DNA from 4 places in the Streptomyces sp. NPDC002580 genome. Region 2 is predicted to be linked to each of the others. Evidence: riboswitches for the same ligand, from Rfam matches in the RefSeq annotation. Region 2 holds a riboswitch; each other region holds the start of a gene.
The links. A riboswitch is a leader RNA that binds a small molecule or an ion and turns the genes downstream of it on or off. The one in region 2 is predicted to bind cyclic di-AMP.
Positions count from the first base shown of each region.

Region 1: another riboswitch for cyclic di-AMP. It lies ahead of ACFYW7_RS17220 (transglycosylase family protein); the one in region 2 lies ahead of ACFYW7_RS10285 (peptidoglycan DD-metalloendopeptidase family protein).
Region 3: another riboswitch for cyclic di-AMP. It lies ahead of ACFYW7_RS30605 (transglycosylase SLT domain-containing protein); the one in region 2 lies ahead of ACFYW7_RS10285 (peptidoglycan DD-metalloendopeptidase family protein).
Region 4: another riboswitch for cyclic di-AMP. It lies ahead of ACFYW7_RS11005 (M23 family metallopeptidase); the one in region 2 lies ahead of ACFYW7_RS10285 (peptidoglycan DD-metalloendopeptidase family protein).

Region 1 is NZ_JBIAQZ010000005.1:99,039-103,217, forward strand. It holds gene eno (phosphopyruvate hydratase) at 1-1,111, opposite strand, end outside; gene ACFYW7_RS17220 (transglycosylase family protein) at 1,463-2,161, opposite strand; cyclic di-AMP (ydaO/yuaA leader) riboswitch at 2,166-2,360, opposite strand; gene ACFYW7_RS17225 (transglycosylase family protein) at 2,543-3,445, opposite strand; gene ACFYW7_RS17230 (cytochrome P450) at 3,695-4,179, opposite strand, start outside.
Region 2 is NZ_JBIAQZ010000002.1:876,908-881,086, reverse strand. It holds gene ACFYW7_RS10300 (helix-turn-helix domain-containing protein) at 1-546, shown strand, start outside; gene ACFYW7_RS10295 (DUF6126 family protein) at 573-689, shown strand; gene ACFYW7_RS10290 (tyrosine-protein phosphatase) at 734-1,531, opposite strand; cyclic di-AMP (ydaO/yuaA leader) riboswitch at 2,211-2,368, shown strand; gene ACFYW7_RS10285 (peptidoglycan DD-metalloendopeptidase family protein) at 2,373-3,287, shown strand; gene ACFYW7_RS10280 (SGNH/GDSL hydrolase family protein) at 3,613-4,179, shown strand, end outside.
Region 3 is NZ_JBIAQZ010000011.1:154,833-159,011, forward strand. It holds gene ACFYW7_RS30600 (HAD family hydrolase) at 40-849, shown strand; gene ACFYW7_RS30605 (transglycosylase SLT domain-containing protein) at 973-1,743, opposite strand; cyclic di-AMP (ydaO/yuaA leader) riboswitch at 1,747-1,907, opposite strand; partial or broken gene ACFYW7_RS30610 (CocE/NonD family hydrolase) at 2,352-3,903, opposite strand.
Region 4 is NZ_JBIAQZ010000003.1:22,782-26,960, reverse strand. It holds gene ACFYW7_RS11020 (dihydrofolate reductase family protein) at 1-68, shown strand, start outside; tRNA gene ACFYW7_RS11015 (tRNA-Met) at 229-302, shown strand; gene ACFYW7_RS11010 (PP2C family protein-serine/threonine phosphatase) at 455-1,645, shown strand; cyclic di-AMP (ydaO/yuaA leader) riboswitch at 1,949-2,106, shown strand; gene ACFYW7_RS11005 (M23 family metallopeptidase) at 2,117-3,157, shown strand; gene ACFYW7_RS11000 (aldo/keto reductase) at 3,467-4,179, shown strand, end outside.

The sequences.
Region 1 (4,179 bases), on a different contig from region 2:
CGGTCTCGCCGGAGCGGTGGGACATCATGCACTTGAAGCCGTTGCGCTGGGCCATCTCGACGGCGTCCAGCGTCTCGGTCAGCGAGCCGATCTGGTTCACCTTGACGAGCAGGGCGTTCGCGGAGCCCTCCTCGATGCCGCGGGCCAGACGCTCCGGGTTGGTGACGAAGAGGTCGTCGCCGACGATCTGGACCTTGTCGCCCAGCTTGTCGGTGATGACCTTCCAGCCGGCCCAGTCGTCCTCGTACAGCGGGTCCTCGATGGAGACGAGCGGGTACGCGGAGACGAGCTCCTCGTAGTACTCGGTCATCTCGGCGGCCGAGCGGGACTTGCCCTCGAACTCGTACTTGCCGTCCTTGTAGAACTCGGACGCGGCGACGTCGAGCGCGAGCGCGATCTGCTCGCCGGGGACGTAACCGGCCTGCTTGATGGCCTCGAGGATGAGGTCCAGCGCGGCGCGGTTCGACTCCAGGTTCGGGGCGAAGCCGCCCTCGTCGCCGAGGCCGGTGGACAGGCCCTTGGTCTTCAGCACCTTCTTGAGGGTGTGGTAGACCTCGGCGCCCCAGCGCAGCGCCTCGGAGAAGGACTCCGCGCCGATCGGGGCGATCATGAACTCCTGGATGTCCACGTTCGAGTCGGCGTGCGACCCGCCGTTCAGGATGTTCATCATCGGAACGGGCAGCAGGTGCGCGTTCGGGCCGCCCAGGTAGCGGAAGAGCGGGAGGTCGGACGCCTCGGAAGCGGCGTGCGCGACGGCGAGCGAGACGCCGAGGATGGCGTTGGCGCCGAGCGAGCCCTTGTTGTCGGTGGCGTCCAGGTCGAACATCGCCTGGTCGATCAGGCGCTGCTCGGTGGCGTCGTAGCCGACGAGCTCCGGGCCGATCTGCTCGATGACGGCGAGGACGGCCTTCTCGACACCCTTGCCGAGGTAGCGGTTGGGGTCACCGTCGCGGAGCTCGATGGCCTCGAAGGCGCCGGTGGAAGCGCCGGACGGAACGGCGGCACGACCCGTGCTGCCGTCGTCGAGGCCGACCTCGACCTCGACCGTGGGGTTGCCTCGGGAGTCCAGGATTTCCCGGGCTACGACGACGTCGATGGACGGCACGAGCATCTCCTTATTGGGATGTGACGCGATTACGCGGGGCTCGGCAGCCCCGCGGGATGAGCCTAACCGGCCCAGGGGGATCGGCCAGCCGATCGACCACCCCTCGGGCAGAACTGAGAGTACATATTGTTCCTGAACTAAACAAAGAAGAAATGAAAAACCCCGCTCCGGTGCGTACGGGGGAGAACGCACCGGAGCGGGGAGCCCGGGGGAACGGGGGCCCTCACCGGGCCTTTCCCAAAAAGGCCCGGCCAGGGAGGGGAGAGCTGTCGCTCGGCCCGGAGAGGGCCGAGCGCCGCCGGGGAGGTGGTCGCCGTCCGCCGAAAGCGACCGTCACCGACCGGCGCGCCGCGGCACTCAGCCGAGGTGCAGCTGCTGGCCCGGGTAGATGAAGTCGGCGTCGGCGACGATGTCCTTGTTCAGCTTGAACAGCTTCTGCCAGCCGCCCTTGACGTGCTTCTTCTCGGCGATCGAGCTGAGGGTGTCACCCTTGACGACCTTGTACTCGCCGTCACCCTTCTTGACCTTCTTGCCGGTCGGGGTGGTGACGGTCTTCTGCGCGGCCGGGCGCTCCGCGGAACGGGAGACGGGCTGCTCCGTCGTCCGGGTGGCGGTGTCCTGCGAGGCGCTCGACGAGGAGGAGCCGGAGGGGGTCGACGGGGTCGAGGTGCCACCGGTGTACGCGGCGCTCGACAGGCCGACGCCGCAGGTCGGCCAGGCGCCCTTGCCCTGCCCGGCGAGGACCTTCTCGCCGATGGTGATCTGCTGCGACTTCGAGGCCTGGTCGGCGGTGGCGGCGTAGGCGGTGCCGCCGTACGCGGCCCACGTGGAGGCCGAGAACTGCAGGCCGCCGTAGTAGCCGTTGCCGGTGTTGATCGACCAGTTGCCGCCGGCCTCGCACTGGGCGACGGCGTCCCACTCGGAGGCGGTGGCCGCGGAGGCGTTGCCGGCCGCCATCAGCGGGGCGGCGATGGCGACGCCGGTGACGCCGGCGAGCGTGGCGACGCGGGTGGCCTTGTTCGGACGGCGGTGCTTGCCCTTGCCGGAAAACAGCATGGAGTGATCCCCTCACCGACGCCTGCGAGGTGAGCTGTCGGGTTCGGGCCGGTTGAGTTGCCCGGCCGCGTCCCCTCGGTCCTGGTCTCCAGGACGTCCGGCACGCGGCTTAACCCCAAGCCGTCCCCGGGTGTCTCTCAACTCCCGGACGCGGCGCTTACCTTGGGTCCCCCGCTCCTGCCTACGGCGCTTGACGCGACGAGTGTTCCCGTACGGCCGCTGGCAGGATTCGGCGTTGCGATCGTCGGGGCCCGCTGTGGCGAGCGGTCCGACCGTAAGCAGTCGATCGGCGGAATTTCAAAGACGATCAGGGCTTCTGAGACCCATCTCTCACTTCCGCCAAACCGGACATTCCACGGCGAATCGTGACGCGAACTCCCCCTACTGCTGGAGCGTTTCGACGGTGACGGCGATGCTCCGACCAGGCACGACGAGGCCGGGACCGGCGTCCGCGGCGTCCTCGTCGGCGGTGGACAGGTTGCCCCATCCGCTGTCGAGGAGAAGGGAGTCGGAGGAACCCGAGAGGCCGTCCGTGACGTACAGGTCGTCGAGGACGTCGCGCGAGGCGTGCCGACCGACGGCGACATCGCCTCGGCTGTCGGCCGCCCGCTCGGCGGCACTGTCGCCGCGGTGCCGCCCGGCACCGGTGCTCTCGTCGTCGGAAGCCCCCGAAGAGGCGCCCTTCTTGCCCGACTTGCCCGACTTGTCACCTTCGGTGGCCGTCTTGTCGGAGCTGTCGGAGCTCTGCGAAGCACTGGGTTCCGGAGTGGCGTCCGAGGAGTCACCCGAAGCGGACGAACCATAGGAAGGGGTCGAGTCGGGCTCGGTCGACAGACCGGACGACCCGTATCCGCCCGACTCGCTCCCGGCATCGCCCTCGACACCCGTGTCGACCTGGACGTCACCCGAGCTCGTACCGAGCCCGGAGAGCGGCCCGCAGGTCGGCCAGGCCGCGAGGCCCCGGTCGTCGAGCAGTCGCTCCGCGACGGCTATCTGCTGCGAGCGGCTGGCCTGGTCGGCCTGCGGGGCGTACTCGAGGCCGCCGTGCGCCTCCCAGTCGTCCTGGGACAGCTGAAGCCCGCCGTAGTACCCGTTCTCGCTGTCGGAGCTCCACGCACCGCCGCTCTCGCACTGCGCCACCCGGTCCCAGGTGTTCCCGTCGGCCGCGCTGGCACTCGACGCCGCGAGCAGCGGAATGGCGATGGCCGATCCGGCCACCCCCGCGGCGACGATGAGAGCAGGTGCCTGACGAGGGCGACGGTGACGGCCGTTCCCGGAGAGCATCTGGAAACCTTTCGCGTGACGGCGGGTGACTACGACGACTCCCACGAAGTGCTCGGTGCGGGTGTCGCGTTGATGGGTGAACGTAGTCGCACTCGATCACTTGTCACAAGTCGATGCAGTACAGATCACGTGAAGATCACAAAATTGATGGACCATCACGTTCCGGTAGCCGCGAGGGCACCCTTTCCGGTATTCGGAAGAAATCCTTCGGCGAAGGTGTCGAAGGGTCACCGATGCGCCGTTCAGGGCCTATTTGACCGGGGTGAACTCCACCGGAAGCGTGCGCAATCCACGCATAATCAGCCCTCCGCGCCAGCGCAGATCAGCCGAATCCACCCCAAGCCGAAGGTCGGGCAGGCGGTTGAGGAGCGTACCGATGGCGGTCTGCCCCTCCAGCCGGGCGAGCGGCGCACCCAGGCAGTAGTGGATGCCGTGCCCGTAGCCCACGTGCTGATTGTCACTCCGTGCGAGATCGAGCGTGTCCGGCCGCTCGAACCGTTCGGGGTCCCGGTCCGCGGCGGCGAGAACCACGAGCACGGGATCACCGGCCGAGATGACCTGCCCGCCGATCCGCACGTCCTCCGTCGCGAACCGCCAGGTGGCCAGTTCCACGGGCCCGTCGTAGCGCAGGAGTTCCTCCACACCGGTCTCGAGCAGCCCGCTCTCCCCGGCCGCGAGGGAGGCCTGGAGGCGGGCCCGCTGCCCGGGATGGGTCAGCAGGGCGTGCATCCCGT
Region 2 (4,179 bases):
CTCACCCTGGAGGCGGCGGCCCGTGATGCCGGGCTCTCACCCGCCCATCTCTCCCGGCTGGAGACCGGGCAGCGCCAGCCCTCGCTGCCGGTGCTGCTCACGCTGGCCCGCGTCTACGGTACGACGGTTTCCGAACTGCTCGGCGAGACGGTGGCCGACCGTGACGCGATCGTGCGGGCCGGCGACATGGAACCGGCCCCGGCGGGCGGCTGGACCTACTGGAAGGCCGGCGCGGCCGGCCGGGGCATGCAGGCGCTGCGCGTGCACGTCCCGTACGGCTCGCAGGGCGACATCGTGCGGGTCCATCCGGGCGAGGAGTGGCTGTATGTCCTCCAGGGGCGGCTCAGGCTGCGCCTCGGGGACACCGCGCACGTCCTGGAGCCCGGGGACAGTGCCCACTTCGACTCGCTCACCCCGCACCGCATCGCCGCCGCCGAGCGCGACGGGGCCGAGCTCCTCTTCGTACACACCCTGCTGCAGAGCCCCGTCGCCGCGCTGTGCCTCGGCCCGGCCGCCGGCCACCTCACCCCGGGAGAGACGTCATGACCGAACCCGTAGAACCCCGCCGGTCCATGGAGGAGAAGTTCCCGCGCGCCCTGTGGGTGCGGCTGATCATCTACGTCGCCGTCGGCCACGTCTTCGCGGCCTTCATCTACCTGCTCTTCACGCTGGGCGCGCACAACCAGTAGCGCCCGGACCCGGCGCGATCGGCGGGGGCCCGGGCCGCCCGGGCTCAGTCCAGGAGTCGCTCGCGCAGGCGTTCGCGCAGCTCGGGCGTCAGCCCCAGACCCTGTTCCAGATAGGTGTCGACGCCGCCCCAGGTCTCCTCGATCGTGTCGAACGCGGCCGTCAGGTACTCCGCGCGCGCGTCGAAGAGGGGGCTGAGCAGCTCCATGACCTCGGGGGAGTACGCGGCGGCCGAGGTGTTGCTGCGGCGCACCTTGTAGCGGCGGTGCGTGGCGTTCGACTCCAGGTAGTCGGCCACGATCGCGTCGCGCTCGACGCCGAGGGCGAGCAGGGTGACGGCGATGGACAGACCGGCCCGGTCCTTGCCGGCGGCGCAGTGCATCAGCGCGGGCACGCTGTCCTCGGTCAGCGCGCGCAGCACCTGGGAGTGCTCGGCGGTGCGCTCCTTGATGATCGTGCGGTAGGAGTTGATCATGCGGTTCGCGCCCTTGCCGTCGCCGAGGATCGCGTGCAGCTGGTCGAGGTCGCCGTCACGGACCATCTTCCAGAACTCGCTCCCGTCGGCCGGGTCGCTCAGCGGGAGATTCACGTTCCGGACGCCCGGCAGTTCGACGTCCGGGCCCTCCAGCCGCTGGTCCGCCGCGTTGCGGAAGTCGAAGATCGTGTGGAGTCCCAGGGAGATGAGGAACGCGGCGTCCTCCTCCGTGGCGTGCGCGAGGTGGCCGCTGCGGAACAGGTGCCCGTAGCGCACTCGTCGGCCGTCCGCGGTGGGCAGCCCGCCCACGTCGCGGAAGTTGCGCACTCCGCCGAGCTCGGGCTCGGTCGACGGGACCTGCTGCGTCACGGGGGCTCCTCCCCTTCGGCCGTCGGTGTCACCGGGCTGGACTCGGCGTCGATCGTCGGCAGTTGTCTTCGGCTCGCGCTCCCGACGATACGACATGGGTTCCTGGGGCAATGAGTCGTCCACAGGCGGTCACATGACACCCCGCACCACCCCCGGTGAGCGGCCGTGACGGGGCCGCGGAGCGAACCCCCGGCACGGCGCGCGCTCGCCGCGGCGGTACGGAGCTCCGCGGGGGATCCGGTCAGCCTGCCGCATAAAGCGTATGAACGTCATGGAATCGGCTGAATCGACCGAAGTGACGCGCCGGTGCGTCATGGTTCGAGTGCGAGCCGCACAAGGGGTCGGATGTGGAAGATATCCGCCGGTGTCGCATGTGGCCGTTCTGTCTGAATTGGTGGGTAAATTCCAACTGTCCCTGAAATGGGGTGTCGTGGGACAAGTCGCGTGAGGAGCGTCATATTCGTGACGATGCGTTGCCGTCGTCCTTTCTCAACCCGCCCGCATTCCCGGGCCGGTTGAGGGACCGGAAAGATCGTCATTCCACGGAGGGTGACGGCGAATACCGCATGGATCAAGAAAGGCGAGCGCACGGAAATCGCCCATAGTTGTCGACACGCTCGCATCTCGCTTACGTTCTGCCTCAATCCGGACGGACGCCCAATCCTGCCGCCGCCCGGAATCCGCACACTCACCCGTACACGGCAGGAGCGGGGGACCCACAGGTTTCGTGCCTGGTCCGGTCTCCGGAACAGGCTAGGGGTACAGCCGCGCAGCAGCGCGGCCGGGCATCTCCAGTCCGCACCCGACAGCTCACCCCGCAGGCGCCGGAGAGGAAATCGTCATGCCCGCGAAGGGTAAGCACCGCCGTCCCAAGTCCTTGCGAATCAGCCGCTCGATCGCCGTGGCCGGTACCGGTGGCGCCGCGCTCGCGCTGCCGCTGATGGGAGCCGCCGGCGCCCACGCCGCGACCCCGGCCGCCGTCACGCAGCACGTCGAGAAGGCCCCGGCCGCCGCTCCCGCCGCCGCGAAGGCCGGCACGAAGTCCGGCACGACGAAGACGTACGCCGTGAAGTCCGGCGACTACCTCTCGAAGATCGCCGACGAGCAGAACGTCAGCGGCGGCTGGAAGAAGATCTACTCCGACAACCGCTCCGCCATCGGCGGCGACCCGTCGCTGATCCACCCCGGCCTGAAGCTGTCGCTCGGCGAGAAGGCCGCCGCCACCGGCGCCACCCACGCGTCCACCCGGACGGCGGCCCCGGCCGCGAAGCCCGCCCAGGCGACCCAGGCCGCGAAGACCGCGGAGGCTGCCCCGGCCACCGAGTCGGCCCCCGCCGCCAACGGTTCCGGCTACACCCTGCCCGTCGAGGGCTCCGGCGTCGGCACCAGCTACAAGACCGCGGGCAGCATGTGGTCCAGCGGCTACCACACGGGCGTGGACTTCGTGGTCCCCACCGGCACCACCCTCAAGTCGATCGCCGCGGGCACCGTCGTCTCCGCGGGCTGGGGCGGCGCCTACGGCAACCAGGTCGTCATCCAGCACGCCGACGGCAAGTACTCCCAGTACGCGCACCTGTCGTCCCTGTCCGTCTCGGCCGGGCAGACCGTGACCGAGGGCCAGCAGATCGGCCTCTCCGGAGCGACCGGCAACGTCACCGGACCGCACCTGCACTTCGAGATCCGCACCACGCCGGACTACGGCTCGGACGTCGACCCCGTCGCGTACCTGCGCTCGCACGGTGTCACCGTCGGCTGACGCCGTGACCCGTACCCCCACCGCATCCTGCTCCTGACGGCAGGACCGCATCCGTAGGCCGGACCCCACGATCCCCGGGGTCCGGCCTGCGGTGTTTCCCGCACAAGGCGCGCGAACCCCCGTGGGGATTCCCCGCGTGATTTCCCGGCCCGAGTGTGATCGCTGCTTCAACAGCCCCTCTCGGGGCCCTATTCCAGAGTTGACCAACACTTGGTCAGTGGCTTATGTCACCGCCCGTCAACCCCTCCCTACGGTCGCGTAGCTCACATCGAAAGGTGAATGATGGCTCGATGTGGCAGACGATTCGAAGAGTGACAACAGATCAGTGATCGGGTCGTACGTGGCGGTGGGGGACAGCTTCACCGAAGGCGTCGGCGACCCTGGCCCCGACGGGGCCTTCGTCGGTTGGGCGGACCGCTTCGCGGTGCTTCTCGCGGACCGGCGGCCCGAGGGCGACTTCGACTACACCAATCTCGCCGTGCGCGGCAAACTGCTCGACCAGATCGTCGAGACCCAGCTCGTGCGGGCCAAGGAACTCGGCCCGGACATGGTCTCGTTCTGCGCGGGCGGCAACGACATCATCCGGCCCGGTACCGACCCCGACGAGGTCGCGGAGCGCTTCGAGCGCGCGGTCGCCGACCTCACCTCCGCCGTCGGCACCGTCATGGTGACCACCGGCTTCGACACCCGTGACGTCCCCGTGCTCAAGCATCTGCGCGGCAAGATCGCCACGTACAACGGACACGTGCGGGCCATCGCGGACCGCTACGGCTGTCCCGTCCTCGACCTCTGGTCCCTGAAGACCATCCAGGACCGCCGCGCCTGGGACGGCGACCGCTTGCACCTCTCTCCCGAAGGCCACACCCGGGTGGCGCTCCGCGCCGGACAGGTG
Region 3 (4,179 bases), on a different contig from region 2:
GCCGGGCCCATGTGTCGTTCGATCCGTATTCTTCGGATCATGGCCGCTCCGACTGCATATTCACTCATCGCCACTGACCTGGACGGAACGCTGCTGCGCGGCGACGACACTCTCTCCGACCGGTCGCGGGCCGCGTTGGCGAAGGTGGCCCAGGCGGGTGCCCGGCACCTCGTGGTGACGGGCCGCCCCGCGCCGCGCGTGCGACCGCTGCTCGACGAACTCGGCGGTGAGGGACTGGCGGTGTGCGGACAGGGGGCGCAGCTGTACGACGCCGGGGCGGACCGGATGCTCTGGTCGGTGACCCTGGACAGGGAACTGGCGGAGACGGCGCTCGGCAAGATCGAGGCGGAGGTCGGGATGCTGTACGCGGCGGTCGACCAGGACGGCGTGGACGGGCTGACGCTCATCGAGCCGGGGTACGTGATGCCGCATCCGACCCTGCCGGCGGTGCGGGTGCGGCGGCGGGACGACCTCTGGTCGGAGCCGATCAGCAAGGTGCTGCTCCGTCACCCCTTGTTGTCCGACGACGAGTTGGCGTCGGCGGCGCGAGGAGTGGTCGGCTCGCTCGCGACGGTCACGATGTCCGGGCCCGGCACCGTCGAACTCCAGCCATGCGGGGTGACCAAGGCGACGGGCCTCGCTCTGGCGGCGGCGCATCTGGGGCTCAGCCCCTCGGCGACGCTCGCCTTCGGAGACATGCCCAACGACATCCCGATGTTCGACTGGGCCGCCCGTGGCGTGGCGATGGCCAACGCCCATCCGGAACTGAAGGCGGTGGCCGACGAGGTCACGCTGTCGAACGAGGACGACGGGATCGCGGTCGTCCTGGAGCGCCTCTTCGGCTTCTAGGGGTCGTCGGCCGAGGGGCCCGACGCCGGCGAGTCGGCGTGCGGCGCCCACGACGACGCACCCGTCGGCGGGCCCGGGTACGGGCCGCCGACGGGTGCGGGTGCGATCGGTGCCGCGGTGTGATCAGTAGGCGCCGTTGACGTTGTCGATGGAGCCGTAGGTCTTGGCCGCGTAGTTGCAGGCCGCGGTGATGTTCGCGACCGGGTCGTAGGGGTCCATCGACGTGCCGGGGACGTGGAAGGCCCGGAACGTGGGGTCGATGACCTGGAGCAGGCCCTTGGAGGGGGTGCCCGCGACGGCGTTGGAGTCCCAGTTGTTGATGGCGAGCGGGTTGCCGGACGACTCGCGCATCACGTTGCGGTGGATGCCGTCGTAGCTGCCCGGGATGCCGTGCTGGGCCATGATGTCCAGCGAGTGCTTGATCCAGCCGTCGAGGTCGTTCGTGTACGTCTTGGCGGAGGCCTGGACGGCCGTCGTCGCGGCCTTCTTGGCGACTGCCGGGGTGGCCTTCGCCGTCGTGCCCGCGGCCGTCGGCTTCAGCGTCTTCGTGCCCACGGTCAGCTTCAGGCCCGGGCTGATCAACGCGGGGTTGTCGCCGATGACGGCGCGGTTCGCCTGGTACAGCTTCTTCCAGCCGCCGCTCTCGGGGTGCTTCTGCGCCACCTTGGAGAGGGTGTCACCCGCGACCACCTTGTAGGTGATGAGCTGGACGTTGGGGACCACCGCGGTCTTCGCGGCCTTGGTGACCTGGGGGGCCTGCGCCGGGGTGGCCGCGTGGGCGCCGGTCGCGCTCACGAGCGGGAGGGCGAGGGCTATGCCACCCGTACCGGCGGCGATCATGCCCCGAGTGATGATGTTGGACTTCGTGTGGCGGTGCTTGCCTCGTGCGGGCATGACTGGTGTCCTCTCCGACGCCTGCGAGGTGAGCTGTCGGGTTCGGGCGGGAGATGCCCGGCCGCGTTTTCGGGCGCGGCTTCACCCCAGCCGGTCCGGTGTGTCCGGATCGGCGGCTTACCTGTGGTTCCCCCGCTCCTGCCGTGCGTGGGTGGGTGGGTTTCCGGGCGGCGGCAGGATTCGGCGATCCGCCCGGGATCGACGGAAACGTATGCGAGAGCACATGTCCGGAACAAGGCCAGATTTGGCTTTGAAGATCTATTTCGCCTGTTTAGAGCCAGGGGGAAACGTCCGATTAAGGCGGAATTGAATCCTCAACTTGCCTTTGGTGAACGGGTTGGCGGGGGAGGGGTGCGAGGCGGCGGACCGGTTCGCGGGTGACTCAACTCACGAGGTCGAGGGTCATCAACGCGGCATGCCGGGCAAGTCGGGCATTGCGCCCTTGGGGGTGGGGTGTCGGGACGCCTCAAGGCGCCCGGCGAGCCCCTTGCGGAGGGGTGCGGGCCGCGGGGCGCGTGGCAGGGTCGGACCAGGGCGGGTGACGTCGTGCGCCGAGGGGGCGACGAGAGGGAACTCCCTTACCCGTAAGCCCTGTTCGTCCGGTTCTGTCAGCCGGCCGTGCGCGGGGTCCTCTTCTCCCGGGTCCGGTGGAAGACGACCTCGTCGCCGTCCTTGCGGACGAGCTCGTCGGACAGGACGAAGTCCCGCGCGTCGCACCTGATGGCGGAGGTCGTCTCGACGCGGGCGTCCCACGGCAGGTCCGGGCGGTGCAGCCGGATCGACCAGGTCGAGCGGGCGCGGGCGGACGACGGGTCCGACTCGTCGATCGTGTACGTCTCCCGCGCGTCCTCCGTGTGTTCGAGGCCGTCGGGATGCACGCGGGTGCCGCCGTGGCGCGGGTTCGCCTCGAGGCGCCAGGTGCCCGCGGCCACGTCGCGCAAAACCAGGCGCCGCGGGCGCGGTTCGTCCAGCGTCTCGGAGTCGGTCGCGCCGAGGGGCTCCGCCTCCTCCGGTTCCCCGAACGTGATGGACGGGTCCGACGCCCTTGTCCGTAAGGGGAGTTCGAGGGTGCTGCCGATCGGTTCGAGGGTGAAGCCCGCCGCCGAGCCCGGCCGCGGCCAGATCCAGGGCCAGTACGCCGAGGAGACGCTCAGCCGGATGCGGTGGCCCGCCGGGAACGCGTAGCCGATGGCGGACAGGTCGAACATCACGTTCTCCGTGGTGCCCGGACTCCAGGGGACCGTCCGGTCGCGGTCCCGGCGGGCCGACAGGTTCAGGGCGCCGCGGGTGACGAGGGTGGACGCTCCGTCCGGGGCCACGTCGCACAGGCGGGCGATCACCTGGCCCCCGGGTGGGCCGGACGTCAGCCGCAGTGAGACCCGAGGGCGGCCCAGCACCCAGGTCTCCGCCGGCACCGCGAACTCGAAGCAGGCCGACCGGGCGTCCTCCTCCCGCTGGTCCGGCGGCAGGTCGGCGTCGTCGCCGGAGGGGAGGAGGCGGCCCGCGTCGATCCCCGTGTGCTGAGGGGACCGCACCGGCACCGGGGCACCCTGGAGCGCGTACGCGACCTGGGTCACCGAGGGCGAGGGCCAGGCCGGGCCGCCGACCCGGCGGCCCGCAAGGTCCCCGTGCACGGCCGCCGGGGGGTGCGCGTCCATCACGTACGAACGCAGGAGAGGAGCGGAGAGCGCGCCGGTGTCCTCTTCCCGGAGCCGGTGGTCCCACCAGCGCAGCGTCTCCTGGCGGCTCGGGCGCGGGAGCGGCGATGCGGAGGGAGTCGCAGCCGCCCCAGGCGATCCCGAACATGCCGACCCTGCCGGTGCACCAGGACCGGTCGGCCGGCCAGCCGATCACTTCCACGCCGTCGGCCGGCTCGGTCTCCGAGCACCCGTCCGTCGGCGCGCCCTCCGAGTTGCCGTACCCGCGCGTGTCCACGCGGACGGAGGCGTAACCATGACCGGCGTACCAGGGGTGCCGCTGCCGGTCGCGCGGGGCCGTCCCGTCGGTCGGGCGATGCGGGTGGTACTCCAGGAGCGCCGGCCGGTACGGGGTCCTCGGTCAGCGGAGGCCAGATCCTGGCGTACAGACGGGTGCCGTCCGAGAGGGGGACGAGGACGTCCTCGTGAGTGATCTCGTGGGGAAGGACGTACGGATACGCATGGGCGTCACCTCGGAGGACGGGGTGCATCGTGTGGCGCGGCCGGGGAAGAGAGGAGAGGAGGGGCGCGGGCGGGCCTGGCTCGTTCCGGCGGGGCTGCGGGACGCGGTCAGCCCTTCCGGGGACTTCTCCGTGGGGCGTCGGACACCGGTCCAAATCTACTGATCATGAACATACCGCCGGTGATCCGCATGTGCCCGCGCGTCGGGGTACTCGTCGTTGGGGCGGGCAGGTACATCTCGTGTGCCTTACGGGTGTACTCCCGTATACCTGCTGGC
Region 4 (4,179 bases), on a different contig from region 2:
CCGAGGCCCCCAACCGGCATCTGCGGGGCGGGGCCCCGGAGCGTGCGTCGGGGGACGGCCTGTCCTAGTCGCGTCGCCCGCCGAGCTCCCGCCGGTCGCCGGTCGCCCTGTACGGGCGCCGGATGCCGGGCGGGGCGGACGGCGGGGGCGCCCGCGGCCGCTGCTGGAGGGGCGCGAATCGGCGCGTGTGAATCGGGTCCCGCGAATGGCGTACACTGGTTTCAACGACGCGGGGTGGAGCAGCTCGGTAGCTCGCTGGGCTCATAACCCAGAGGTCGCAGGTTCAAATCCTGTCCCCGCTACTGAAGGCCAAGGGCCGGAACTCGGATTCACGAGTTCCGGCCCTTGGTGTTTGTCCGGAAGTCGGTTCCCGGAGCCCGATCTCCGTTCGCCGCCGTCCCCCGGTCGGGCCACACCGGTCGCCCGCGGCCTCCCCTCCGGGTCTGCTGGACGAGTGGGGCAGCCAGGAGGCGAGCAGCGGACCGGGGAACTCCCCGACCGGACCGGCGGACGGCCGGCCGGTGCCCCCGGGCCGGGAGCCGTCCCGCCGACCGGACCGGCGGGCACGACGTCCCGCAGGATCTGGCTCGCGCGTACGGGCGTCCGGGTCCTGCCCGCCCTGCTGGTCGTCGCCGGATTCCTCTACGACTACTTCACTCCCTCGGCGTTCACCGCGGCCCCGCTCTTCACCGCCGCGCCGCTGGTCGCCGCGCCCCTGTACTCGCTGCGCGGCACCGTCCTCACCGGCGCCCTCGCCGTCGGCGCCGTGCTCGTCGTCCACCTCGTGCTCGGCATCGTCACGCAGGTCGACGCGGTCACCGAACTCGTCACCGTGGCGACGGCCGCCGTCCTCGCGGTCCTCATCAACATCCTCGTCCGGCGCGGTGACGAACGGCTGGCCTCCGTCCGGGAGATCGCCGAGTTCGCGCAGCGCGCCGTGCTGCCCGAGCCCGACGCGCGGATCGGCGGTCTCGACGTCGCGGCGCGGTACGAGGCGGCGCAGGCGGACGCGTCCATCGGCGGTGACCTGTACGCGGCGCAGGACTCCCCGCACGGCGTACGGCTGGTCGTCGGCGACGTGTGCGGGAAGGGGATGACCGCGGTGGCCGCCGTCGCGGTGGTGATCGGCGCGTTCCGGGAGGCGGCCGAACAGGAGGCGACCCTGGAGGCCGTCGCGCGGCGACTGGAGCGGGCGCTGACCCGGGAGGGCACCCGGCGCGACAGCGTCGACGTGTTCGAGGGGTTCACCACCGCGGTCCTCGCGGAGATCCCGTACGACGAGGACGTCGTGCGCGTCGTCAACCGCGGCCATCCGCCGCCCCTGCTCCTGCACCCCGACGGGACCCTCGTCACGCTCTCGACCGAACCCTTCGCGCTGCCCCTCGGGATGGGCGCGCTGGGCACCTGGCCCGACCGCGCGACGCCCGCCCCGTTTCCGCGCGGGACGACTTTGCTCCTCCACACCGACGGACTGTCCGAGGCCCGTGACCGGGACGGGGAGTTCTACGATCCGGCCGCGCGGCTGGCCGGCCGGACCTTTCCCGGTCCGGACGTCGTGCTGAGCGTCCTCGCCGAGGAGGTCCGCCGGCACACGGGCGGTGCCCTGTCGGACGACATGGCGCTGCTCGCCGTCCGGCGCTCCTGAGACGGGCTCGCCCGGGATGCCGGGACCGCTCGGGCGCCCCGCCGGGCAGGGCGCGCACGGCTCACCACGCCGCTGTCACGAGGAGTGACCGGACCGTACCCCTCCGCGCAACAACTGACGCGCTGTCAAATAAATTCATTGGGGCGGCGCGTGGTCAACTCGCCCGTTTTTCATCGTTCATGACCCCAAAGTCCTGGCCGAACGGCGTTAATGATCAGTCAGAACAGCTTGGAATCCGGTACCGGAGTCTATTAACGTTCGATAACGCAGCGCGGTCGTCCCAGCCGTCACAAGCGACGGCTCCGTGCGCACGCGTCGAATCCCGAAAGGGAACCGGGGAACCACTAATTTGGGGTGAATCGAGCGTCTCGCGCCGTGGAAACACGGTCGCCTCACGCGCGTAGGAGACCTTCCTGCTCCGAACCCGTCAGCTAACCCGGTAGACGAGAAGGAAGGAAAGGAGTGCGCCAGGTGGCGTCCGACCGGCCCGCTCAGCCAACCTCGTCACCGCCGAGTGACACGCACACCTTCGGCTACTCCTCCGGCAAGGACGAGGGTCCCTGGGAGGAATGGAATCCCACCGAGGACTCCCTCGCTCCCGTCCGCGGCCGGCACCGTGTGGGCAAGCAGCGCGGTGGGGGACTCGCCCGCAGCTCCACGGTCCTCGGTGTCGGGGTCATCGCCGCCGTCGGCGCGGGTGGCATGGCCACCGCCGCACCCGGCAAGGCGCCCGTCTCGATCTCGCTGCCCGACCTGTCGTCGGTCACCGACTCCGCCAAGGCCCTGATATCGGACGGCGGATCCAGTACTCCCCAGGGTTCCACGACCCCGCTCACGACCGCCGGTCTGACCCACGCCGACACGGCCGACGGAGCCACCGACGCCGGTGAGGCGCTGCGCTCCCGCATCATGCAGCAGGCCGAGTCGCAGCAGAACCAGGTCGACAGCGCCAAGCAGCAGGCGGCCCAGACCGCCGCCGCGAAGAAGGCCGTCGCGCTCGCCACCGAGCAGCAGGACGCCGCCGAGGCCAAGGAAGCCGCCGCGAAGCAGAAGGCGGAGGACGAGGCCAAGGCGAAGATCGAGGCCGCGCGCCTCGCCGAACTCGCCAAGAGCTACACGCTGCCGACCTCCTCGTACACCCTGACCTCGACCTTCGGCGAGGCCGGTGCCCTGTGGTCCTCCGGCTACCACACCGGTCTCGACTTCGCGGCGCCCACCGGCACGCTCATCAAGGCGGTCCACAGCGGCACCATCACCGAGGCCGGCTGGGCCGGGTCGTACGGCTACCGCACGATCCTCACCCTCGACGACGGTACGGAGCTGTGGTTCTGCCACCAGTCGTCGATCAGCGCCAGCGTGGGCCAGAAGGTCGCCACCGGTGATGTCATCGGACGCGTCGGCGCCACGGGCAACGTCACCGGAGCGCACCTCCACCTCGAGGTCCACGCCGGTGGTGCCGCCACCGGGATCGACCCGATGGCGTGGCTCCAGAGCAAGGGCCTCAACCCCTGACCCGTACGGACCGCCGCGTTCGTACGGAGTCCCGGCCTCTGGTGCGGTCCTGACCTCGTACCGGTGCTGACGCTCCGAGGGCTCCCGGCCGTACGGCCCCGATGCCCGCGGATCCCGGTCGGCGCGGACCGGGACGTACGGTCGTCGGCCCCGCACGTCCCCTGTTCTCCGGCGGTCCTGACGGCATCCCCCTCCCGACGTCAGGGCCGCCGGTCCGCCGCCGGCCCGGGGCGGCGAAGGCGTACGCGAACCATCGGTCCGCCCAACTGATTGCGGAATACATCAATTCGGTGCCGGGTTGATTCCGGCATGACTTCTCTTCGCAAGCTCGGCGCCTCCGACCTCGAGGTCTTTCCCCTCTCCCTCGGCGGCAACGTCTTCGGCTGGACCGCCGACGAGACCCGTTCCTTCGCCGTGCTCGACGCCTACGCGGCCGCGGGCGGCAACTTCCTCGACACGGCCGACTCCTACTCGGCGTGGGCCGGGGGCAACCAGGGCGGCGAGTCCGAGACGGTCATCGGCAGGTGGCTGAAGTCGCGCGGCAACCGCGCGGACATCGTGGTGGCCACCAAGGTCAGCCAGCACCCCGAGTACCCGGGGCTGTCCGGGGCCAACATCAAGGCGGCGGCGGATGCTTCGCTGCGCCGCCTGGGCACCGACCACATCGACCTCTACTACACGCACTTCGACAAGCCGGACGTGCCGGTCGACGAGATCATCGGCGCCCTCGACGAACTGGTCAGGGCCGGCAAGGTGCGGTACATCGCGGCCTCCAACATCTCGCCCGAGCGGCTCCAGGAGTCCCTCGACCTCTCCGACCGTGAGGGCCTCGCGCGGTACGTCGCGCTCCAGCCGCACTACAACCTGGTCTCGCGCGACACCTACGAGGGTGCCCTCCAGGACATCGCCTCCCGGGCCGGCCTGGCCGCCGTCCCCTATTACGGCCTCGCCTCCGGTTTCCTCACCGGCAAGTACCGGCCGGGCACGACGGTCGACTCGGCCCGGGCCGCGGGCGCGGCCAA